One region of the Candidatus Brocadia sinica JPN1 genome, then DNA from elsewhere that is predicted to be linked to it. Evidence: riboswitches for the same ligand, from Rfam matches in the RefSeq annotation. Region 1 holds a riboswitch; the other holds the start of a gene.
The links. A riboswitch is a leader RNA that binds a small molecule or an ion and turns the genes downstream of it on or off. The one in region 1 is predicted to bind cyclic di-GMP.

Region 2: linked by a shared signal. The riboswitch ahead of BROSI_RS08750 (tetratricopeptide repeat protein) and the one ahead of BROSI_RS07885 (peptidoglycan recognition protein family protein) in region 1 are both predicted to bind cyclic di-GMP.

The regions. Positions count from the first base shown of each region.
Region 1 covers NZ_BAFN01000001.1:1,773,048-1,778,673, forward strand. Annotated here, with positions in the region: gene BROSI_RS07875 (succinate dehydrogenase/fumarate reductase iron-sulfur subunit) at 1-73, shown strand, start outside; gene BROSI_RS07880 (tetratricopeptide repeat protein) at 256-2,700, shown strand; cyclic di-GMP riboswitch class I at 2,830-2,972, shown strand; gene BROSI_RS07885 (peptidoglycan recognition protein family protein) at 3,046-3,771, shown strand; gene BROSI_RS07890 (hypothetical protein) at 3,878-4,225, opposite strand; gene BROSI_RS07895 (hypothetical protein) at 4,327-5,626, opposite strand, start outside.
Region 2 covers NZ_BAFN01000001.1:1,964,779-1,968,899, forward strand. Annotated here, with positions in the region: gene BROSI_RS08730 (dihydropteroate synthase) at 1-645, shown strand, start outside; gene BROSI_RS08735 (hypothetical protein) at 860-1,057, opposite strand; gene BROSI_RS08740 (acyl-CoA thioesterase) at 1,205-1,603, shown strand; gene BROSI_RS08745 (lipid-binding SYLF domain-containing protein) at 1,733-2,299, shown strand; cyclic di-GMP riboswitch class I at 2,461-2,559, shown strand; gene BROSI_RS08750 (tetratricopeptide repeat protein) at 2,615-3,340, shown strand; gene BROSI_RS08755 (B12-binding domain-containing radical SAM protein) at 3,585-4,121, shown strand, end outside.

The DNA of each region.
Region 1 (5,626 bases):
CCCGGTTACAAAATACATAAATACTATTAAACAGGAGATACAGAAAACAAAGGACAAAAGTAGTCCGGCATGATAGTACAAAACGTCTTATCAAAGACAGAAATATACTGCTTATGATACTTGCATTCCCATAGGGTATGTGTTACACTCTTTTCACTTGCAGCTCGTTTTTTACGAATCAGCGCCAAAATATAGGTTGCTATCCTGAGAAAGGGGCATTTCTTTTTTTTCTATGGCTGAATGATGATGTTTTTTATGAGCACTGTTCGTTCCCCTGCGCCCCGCTACTTTCCCACAAAATTGAACAAGTATCTGAAAGACATTGCACCTTATAGTATTCTGGCAGCAATATCGGTCGTCGTTTTTCTTAACACCCTGAGCAATACCTTTGTTTACGACGACTCTGCAACCGTCGTAAACAATAACCTGATTAAGAACTGGAAAAACCTCCACTCAATCTTTTCCTTTCATTATTTTATTCTCTCCGGAGAACTTAGCTATCGTCCCGTTGTTACGCTATCGTATTTTGCCGATTATTTCCTTTGGGGTTTAAATCCTGCTGGTTTTCATCTTACAAACATCCTCCTTCAAACAGCAAATACCGTATTGTTTTACGTCTTTGTGAAACAGGTTACGAAGGCAAATACAGCAGCCTTTATCTCTACGCTATTATTTGCCACTCATCCGATTCTCACCGAGACGGTAAACTCCATTAGTTATCGGGAAGACCTTCTTGCTGCACTCTTTTTCTTAATCGCCTTTGTCTTATTTCTGAAAATCGATGAAAAATCTTTAACCCGGGGTAAATTTTTTGCGTATTATGCAGGCTCCTTATTTGCCTGCTTCTTATCCCTCTTTTCAAAAGAGACGGCGGTTGCATTCCCTGTCCTGCTTGTGCTGTTTAACGTCTTTTCTGCAACTCCAGCCAGCCCCCTTCGTTCAATGATAAAAAGGGTGAAAGGTGTTTCCATCGGCTATTTTCTAGTCACCGGTTTTTATCTGTTTATCCGGTTTGTGTTGTTTCGGCATGTGTACATTCGATTGGATCAAACTCAGCAAGGCTTGTTTGTCATGCTTAAGGTTATTGCATCGTATATAAAGCTCTTGTTTTTTCCATTCAATCTTAATGCCGATTATGTGGTTCCGCCGGTAAATGCAGGAATACCAGCTTTTATAATCTCAGTGCTCCTCGTAATTACAACCGTCATCCTTCTGATACGATTATGTCAAAGTAATGAACAACATGGGTTTTTTCTCTCGTGGTTCTTTGTTACGCTCTTACCGGTATTAAACATAATTCCCATAGGAAATATTATGGCGGAACGATATCTCTATATTCCCATTATGGGTTTCTCCGGGGTTATCGGAATGCTTGTTCAAAATTATACTCTGAAAAAAAACTTAGCAACAATGTGCCTGGGAACCGTTATTGTTGTCTTCGGTATTACCAGTGTCCACCGGAACGGAATATGGCGGGATGAACTCACCTTATGGTGTTCAACCGTTAATCGTGAGCCTAACAGTGCCCGTGCTCATCACAATCTCGGTGTTGTGCATAGTTTAAAAGGCTTCTATGACTATGCCGAATTTGAATATAAAAAGACGCTGGAAATTAAGCCCAGGGATGCAGAGTCACACTATAACATGGGAAATGCCTACGAGAGGAAAGGTATGTTCGATGCTGCTATCAAAGAATATCAGGAGGCATTGCGGTACAATCCGGTTTATGCCGATGCCTATAATAATCTTGGTGGTATATATAAAAACAAACGTCATATCGACAGGGCTATCGAACTCTATAAAAAAGCAACCCAATGTAACCCGTTCAATCCCTACTATTACAATAATCTTGGACTTGCATACCGTGAAAATAAACTCTACAAAGAGGCTATTGCTGACTTGAGAAAGGCATTACAAATAAACTCCGGGATCTCCACCACACATAACAACCTGGGAAATACTTACAGGGAAATGGGGAACTTCGGGGAGGCATTGACTGAGTTCAAAACAGCGCTGAAGCTGGACCCTGCGAACGCTGATCTCCACAACAATCTGGGGATTATTTTTACAGATATGGAGCAGTTTGAGAAGGCCATACATGAATTTGATACCGCAATTCGACTCAATCCAAAATTGGCCAATGTGCATAATAACCTTGGCATTGTCTATGCGAAGAAGGGTTATCCCGATAAGGCTGTTAATGAACTGAATGAGGCAGTTGCACGGGGATTTGACAATGCGGATGTGCATAATAATTTAGCGGGGATATATTTGACGAAGGGATCAACAGATAACGCGATTGCTGAACTTCAGTTGGCCTTAAAATGTAATCCTGTAGATAGCAATGCCCACTGTAACCTGGGAAATGCTTATATGTCAAAAAATCTTGTGGATGAAGCCATTTCTGAGTTTAAAGAGGCAGTAAAATACAATCCCGCCGATGGAGAGATATACTATTATCTTGGAAATGCCTTTTACCGGAAAGGACAATACAGTGAATCGGTAGATTCTCTTCACCAATCGGTTCACTATCAGCCGAATAACCCGTTAGCACATAAACTACTCGGCGTTATTTATGCAAATTACTTAAACAACCCTTCCAGCGCATTATTCCACCTGAACGAAACACTCAGATTAGACTCTCGGCAATCCATGGCAAAAGAAATAACGGAATTCATCAGCAAGCTAAAAAATAAGTAGCCAATGGTTATCTGTGTTCTTTCATAAGATTTTCATGAACAGGGTTTCTTCGGTAAGTGGGTTCCCAATTCGGCGCTTAGAAACCAGAAATTATTTATTGACAATGAAAAAATTACATTTATAATATAACAACGATAAAGGCAAACTCCGAGTGATCGGGGGACGCAAAGGAAAGGGTCTTTAATAGGTTCATGCGGGGTTCACCTGAGATAATAAAAGAGACGCGTACCATAGAGGAAGCTTTAACTTTTAAAGATAGCCTTACTGCCGAAGATGTTCGGGAATGAATATTTTCACAGCAAGGCTTTTTTTATTTCTAAAAACTTTAAGTTAAGGCGGCATTCTATGCATAGAAAAATAGTATCCTTATTGTCGCGAAACTCGAAGATCTATTTTAGGAATAGAATCATGCACCAGGGCGAGAGGATGGTTCAATGCCTTTCGCTCATTATGATACTGGTTGCATCGGGCTTGTGTGTTTCTACACCCTTTTTTACCAGTGTAAAGATTGAAAGAACGAAAAGACCGGAAGGCCTTGGAAGTTCCTCCTATGTGCAAGATCTCGAAAAACTCTGTCGCATCAATACAAATGGAAGACCATGGGAGTATATCGTTATACATCACAGCGCCACGGCAAAAGGTAATGCCGCCCGATTTGACCATTACCACCGGAAAAACAGAAAATGGCAGCATGGCCTCGCTTACCATTTTGTGATTGGGAACGGATCTGTTTCAGGAGATGGTGAAATTGAGGTTGGTGAGCGCTGGAAAAAACAAATTCATGGCGCCCATACAGCGAATATGGATTGTAATCGTGTAGCAATCGGGGTTTGTCTGGTTGGTGATTTTGAAAACGGGGGAGCCCCAACCGAAAACCAACTCGATTCGCTCGTCAGACTTATCCAATATCTTTCCAGAAAATACAATATTGCTTCATCTAATATATTACAGCATAAAGAGGTGCATCAGAAATGTACCGCCTGTCCAGGTAAAAATTTCCCATTTGCAGAGATTAAGACAAGATTGCTGCAAATCGCATCAAAAGGAAGCAAGCATATCCAGGAATTATAATGGTAGGCTTTTGTTGTGTTCGTGTAAAAAGTTATTTTTGAGGAAGTTTTTGTTCTGTAGTTATTAGTAAGTCTCGTGTAACTCTTTTTGTTACGGCTACGCTGGGTTACTTTGTTTGTGTTTTTAATAGTTCTGTCTTTACCTCTTCAATAGACATACCATAAGGCCTTCCATGCTCTTGTAATTTTTTGTCATATTTGTAATTTCGGGCAGCCACAAGTCCTAAACCTCCTCCCTGGAAATACTCATATATCATAATGGTCTGTTCTTCGGTATCTACAAGATAAAATGGCTGTCTGTTACCTTGCTTCTCTCCCACAACACCAAAAACATGCCGTGCGTTCCCATCACCTTGCGCAACGACATAATTTGTCGTGTTTTTCAATACCAGCACTATGAGTAGTAAGACAATAATAACGAGTAAAAGGGTGTTCGTATTATAGAGTTTGTGCATGGTTGCATCTCCAGGGCTGATTCCACATTTTTAGTGATCTGTTTGAAGAAAAATTGCTAATTCTTTTTATAATGTAAATCTGTTCCTTTGGGTTTTTTATTTTATTTGCTCAAAAATTTTGCCTCCTGCTCTTCCCTAATTAGAATCGTGGGCTTTAAAAGAATGACCAGATTTGATTTTTGGTTATTCTTCTGATCGTGAGAAAATAATCTTTTTAATATGGGTATCTTGGATAGTACTGGGATGCCAGTCGTAATGGTATCTTTAGTGACAGAACCTAATCCACCAATCATCAGTGTGCCCTTGTCAGGAACACAGACCGTTACCGATACCTGAGAAACATTAACCTTGGGTAATTGAACAGTTTGTTCTGGAGGAATATTTGTGGTCCCAACACCTCCACCTATATCGGCGTCCGTGGATAGTCCGCTAAAAGTAAAAGATGTGATTTCCTCGACGGTAAATACAGAAGGAGTCACTTCCAAATAGATGTATTTCCTGTCTGCGCTTACTATTGGTCTTACATCAAAGGTGGTTCCTTCCGGTATTGTGCCAATGACAGGAGTAACCACACCTTCGGAGACAGATGTGCTTTGAATATAATTAATAGTTTGGACAACGGCAATATTTCCACGCTGGGTGTTGGAAAGTGTTATTCTGGGGGAAGTGAGTATTTCAGAGTCTTTGCTCTCCTGGACAGCGCGTATGAAACCTTTCAACATAGAGTCGCTTAAAATGGAATAGCTGACCTGAAGCCCTTCACCGGCAACGAGGTCGCTAATATCTGAATCTGCCCCTGTATCAATGGATGCATCTTCACTAAAGAATTCACTGAAATTGCTTCCAATATCTTCAAAGAATGTATCCGAGACAGAAATGAAACGAGCTTCAATATTTACCTGGAGATTTTGTGCTGACCGTAAAGAAGCCAATAAATTTTCAATTTGCTTATGGACATATTTCGTATTGACTACCACGAGGTCCCCAGGCTGCCCCATCCTCGCAATAATGCTCCCTTCGCCCTGTCCTGGTATATTAATATGCCGTTGTCCCCCCGTGGCGGAGGCTCCGATTACGCTGGTACGGAATGACCATGATGAAGGTTCAATGGTGGTAACTATCAGTTCGATGAGATCGAATACCCGTGCTGAAGGGTCTTTTGTTTTGACGGTTTCCTTTTTCCGCATGCTTAACTGGGTGGAGGCAGCCGCTGTAATATCAAATTCGAGAGGTTCCTTATCATCGAGATTGATCAATATGTCCCTTATATCATAGACACGCAGTTCCATTTTTTGCTTATACACATGAATGATGTCCCCTTCAATCACATATTCATATCCTTTCGGCAGGATGTACTTCAATGCAGTCCTTAGTGGGACATCCTTCAGCTTCAATGAAATC
Region 2 (4,121 bases), 190 kb from region 1:
ACGGCTGCGGCTGATCCTGCTGGGGCAATGAAATGGCTGATTGAAGTTATTCAAGACACGGTAAAGACACCGATTGCCATTGATAGCCAGAAATTTGATGTCGTAAAGGCGGGTTTATCGGTGATCAAGAATGAGGTCTTGATTAATTCTTCAAAGGGAGATCCGGAAGAATTAGATAAGTATATGTCCATTGCCAAAGAGCATAATGCATCTCTCATCTGTCTTACAATGGACAAATGTGGTATTCCTCAGGATGTTGAAAGACGCATGGAGATTGCTATGAAGATCGTAGAAAAGGCAGTGGAGCATGAGTTTGAACTGTCAAAGATATATATTGATCCCGTGCTCTTTCCTATTAATGTTGACCAGAAGCAACCGGCTCTCATGTTTGACATCTTCAATCAGATTAAAATGATTTCCGATCCGCCACCGCACAGAAATGTCGGGCTGAGTAACTTTTCACAGGGAACGAAGGAAAAAAGGCTTTTGGCCAGGACATTCCTGACGATGGGGATTTCATACGGATTGGATGCCGCAGTGATGGATGTGCTTGATAAGGACTTAATGGACGCTGGAATAACTGCAGAGATCATCATGAACCAGCACGTTTACAGTGATTCCTATCTTATGGCATGCAGAAAGTGAATGTATGCCGGCAGGATTTCATCAACTGAGCAAGAGCGTTCAGAAATAAAAATACAACGCATCATTTTTTTTAAAGGCACGATTTAAAAACCGTGCCTTTTTCTTTTTTACGATGTCATCTCGGAATCCTTGGTTTGGTTCTTGTCTGCGAGTTCTTGAACTTCCTTCGGAAGTCGCTGGTAGTAACGCCAAAATTCAGGAGTCGTGTAATGCTTCAAAGCGGTTTGCACCGTCCAGCTTTAAAGTTTTCTTCTGCCTCTTTGATCAATTTATCCAGCCGCCCTGCTTCTATATCCTTTTCGATTTGCTTGTCCCAGGTCCGTGCTTGAAATTCTTCAAACCAAGCAGTAAACTGGGATAATTCTTCAGGTGTAAGTTGTGTAATAGCTAATTCAATTTCTTTGATACCCATATGCTTTCCTGCGGAATTTTTTACTTATTATAAAATACTTGAATTTTGCAGAGTTTCGCATAAAATCAGTTTAGTTTTTATAATGTTTTAGTCAAGGAGAAAATGAGTAAGTGAGAGGTCTCATACAAAGTAATTTAAGAACTCGCTATGAAGATTCACGAAATTAAGACCCGTGTCCGTTATCAGGAAACCGACCAGATGGGTATCGTCTATTACGGCAATTTCTTCACGTATTTTGAGATGGGTCGGACGGAATATTTGCGAAATCTTGGATTGCCGTATTCGGAATTGGAAAAAGAGCAGATCTACTTTCCCGTCACCGAGGCCCACTGCCGGTTTCGTTCTCCCGCCCACTATGATGACATTCTCATTATTCAGACCTGGATTTCTGAACTGAAACATGCCACTGTAGAATTTAACCATAAAGTAATTTGCGAGGGTGATAATAAACTCATCGTTGAGGGTTTTTCAAGGCTCGCATGCCTCAATGCCAACCGCAAGCCAATCCCTATGCCTGAAAAACTGAAAAGGCTTTTCCAGGAGTGAAAAAAGGAATAAAGTAAGAGGATAAATAGTGAGTGTGAGACAAAGGTGTCGGTCCAATAATGAACTCAATTCGTTTTGGGTTTTAAGGAATGCCTCATTCAATCATCATAAAAACAGGAGATACAATTTATGAAAAAACAAATTATCATAACTTTTTTTATACTGATCGTTACTTTACTGCTTATTGCGCCTGTTTACGCAGGCTGGAAACCATCGGCAGAAGATGAACCGGTAAAAAGCCAATTGTCGATGAATACTCCGACTGAAGAAGTTATCAGGAATTTTAAAACTCACTATCCACATTTGACGGTCTATTTTGAAAAAGCCTACGGTTATGCGGTATTCCCCACTATCACAAAAGGTGGCATTGGTATTGGAGCTGCTCATGGTACTGGTGAAGTGTATGAGCAAGGTGGATTTATCGGTACATCAAGCTTGACACAAGTGACTATTGGTCTCCAGTTTGGCGGACAAACATATAGTGAGATTGTATTTTTTAAAGACAAAGAAACCCTTGATGATTTCAAAAAGGGAAACTTCAAGCCCGGTGCCCAAGCTTCTGCTATTGCTTCAACTTCCGGCGCTTCAACAGATGCTGATTATGATCATGGTGTGGCAATCTTCACCTTGTCGGAGAGTGGTTTAATGTTTGAGGCGACGGTGGGAGGACAGAAGTTCAATTTTAAACCGAAGTAGAATGATAGCCTCTATGGGTTTCGGTGTGGGATACACCGTAACATTATAACGGCGCGTCATAAGGAATTTTTGTAGCAGGTACGAACAATTTCCCAGTCGGCCTGCATGCATTTTGTGTTTTTGCTTGACAATAATATCGTTTATATCTATTTATACATATACTTCGATAAGGGCAAACCCTGGGCGATCAGGGGACGCAAAGTAAAAGGGTCTTAAACTTACAGGGAAGTAAGGAAAGAAAAGATAGCCTTACTGCCGAAGATGTGTTTACCGAACATCCTGGCAGTAAGGCTTTTTTTTTAAGGAGTTATGCCTATGCGTTTACTATTTTCCATAGCAGGTGTCTTGTTCATTGTTCTTCTGACCTCCGTTTTTTCTTTTGCGATTGGGAAAGGGCCGGAAGATTCTGATTCAGATATGGCTATTTATGAATACGGTGAAAGGGTGCTTCAGGATCTAAAGAATCAGTTCGATACAGGTCTATTGAGAGAGTGTATGGGGTTTTATCTGGATAACCAACAGTATGATAGTCCACAGGGAAGTTACAATAAGGCTATTCGTCTCGGTTATCAAATCGTCAACATTGATCGCCGGGATATTGACACGTATACAACTGTGGCCTGGCTTTTGTGGTCTAAATGGGTGTGTTGGACCAAAAAACCAAATGGAATGCCTGATGGTGAGGGAAAGGCTGATGAAGCTGTCGAACTTTTGAATTGGGGAAAACAGTGGAACCAGAAATCTGCACTTTTTTATAAAGAGTCTGCGGACACGATATGGCCGTTGGCGAAATATTATCGTGCAGATCTTTATGATTTTGTAATCGAAAACTATCGAAAAGCAGATCTTTTGGCGGGGGGAAACGACCTTCTGAAAGTCAGGGTACGTTTGAACCTTGGTCATATCTATCGCCAAATTGGCAAGAAAAAACCGGCCATGTATTGGTATCAAAGGGTTCTTGAGCTTGCCCCCAACAATGAGGTGGCTGACCGTTATTTTGCTCATTTGGAAAATGAACTTGATAGAAAAAATCTACGATGATAATTGTAAATACGGAAATTAAACGTACATTGAATAGTCTAAAACCGCAAGCTTATCTTTTACATTTTATATTGCGTTTGTTTATGTTATAATAATATACTTTTCATAAAGAAAAAGAATGATTAATGGTACGGTATATATATTTTTTCAGCATTTTCCGATTAGCGGTTACAAACTTTGATAAATTACGGAAGAAAATTTTTTCTTACTCCTTATATCTGACCGAAAATATTAAGGAAGCATAATGAATATACTATTGATATACCCTGAGTTCCCCGATACATTTTGGAGTTTCAAACACGCACTTAAGTTTATACGCAAAAAGGCATCCTTTCCACCACTAGGACTCCTGACAGTTGCTGCAATGCTACCGCCAGAGTGGTCAAAGCGTTTGGTCGACGTCAATGTGACAAGGCTCACGGATAAAGATCTTGCATGGGCGGATTATGCGTTTATCAGTAGTATGGTTGTACAAAGAATATCTGCTCGGCATATTATCAGGCGTTGCAGGGAAGCCAATGTCAAAGTGGTTGCCGGAGGGCCTTTATTCACGAGCGAACATGAACAATTTGAGGATGTCGATCATTTTGTACTCAATGAAGCAGAGATGACCCTGCCATCCTTTTTGGAAGACCTGAAGAATAATTGCGCCAGGCGTACTTACAGCACATCTCATTTCGCTGATATTCGAAAAACACCGGCGCCTCTTTGGGAATTAGCCGATCTGAGACAATACGCCTCGATGAGCATACAGTACTCCCGTGGTTGTCCATACCACTGC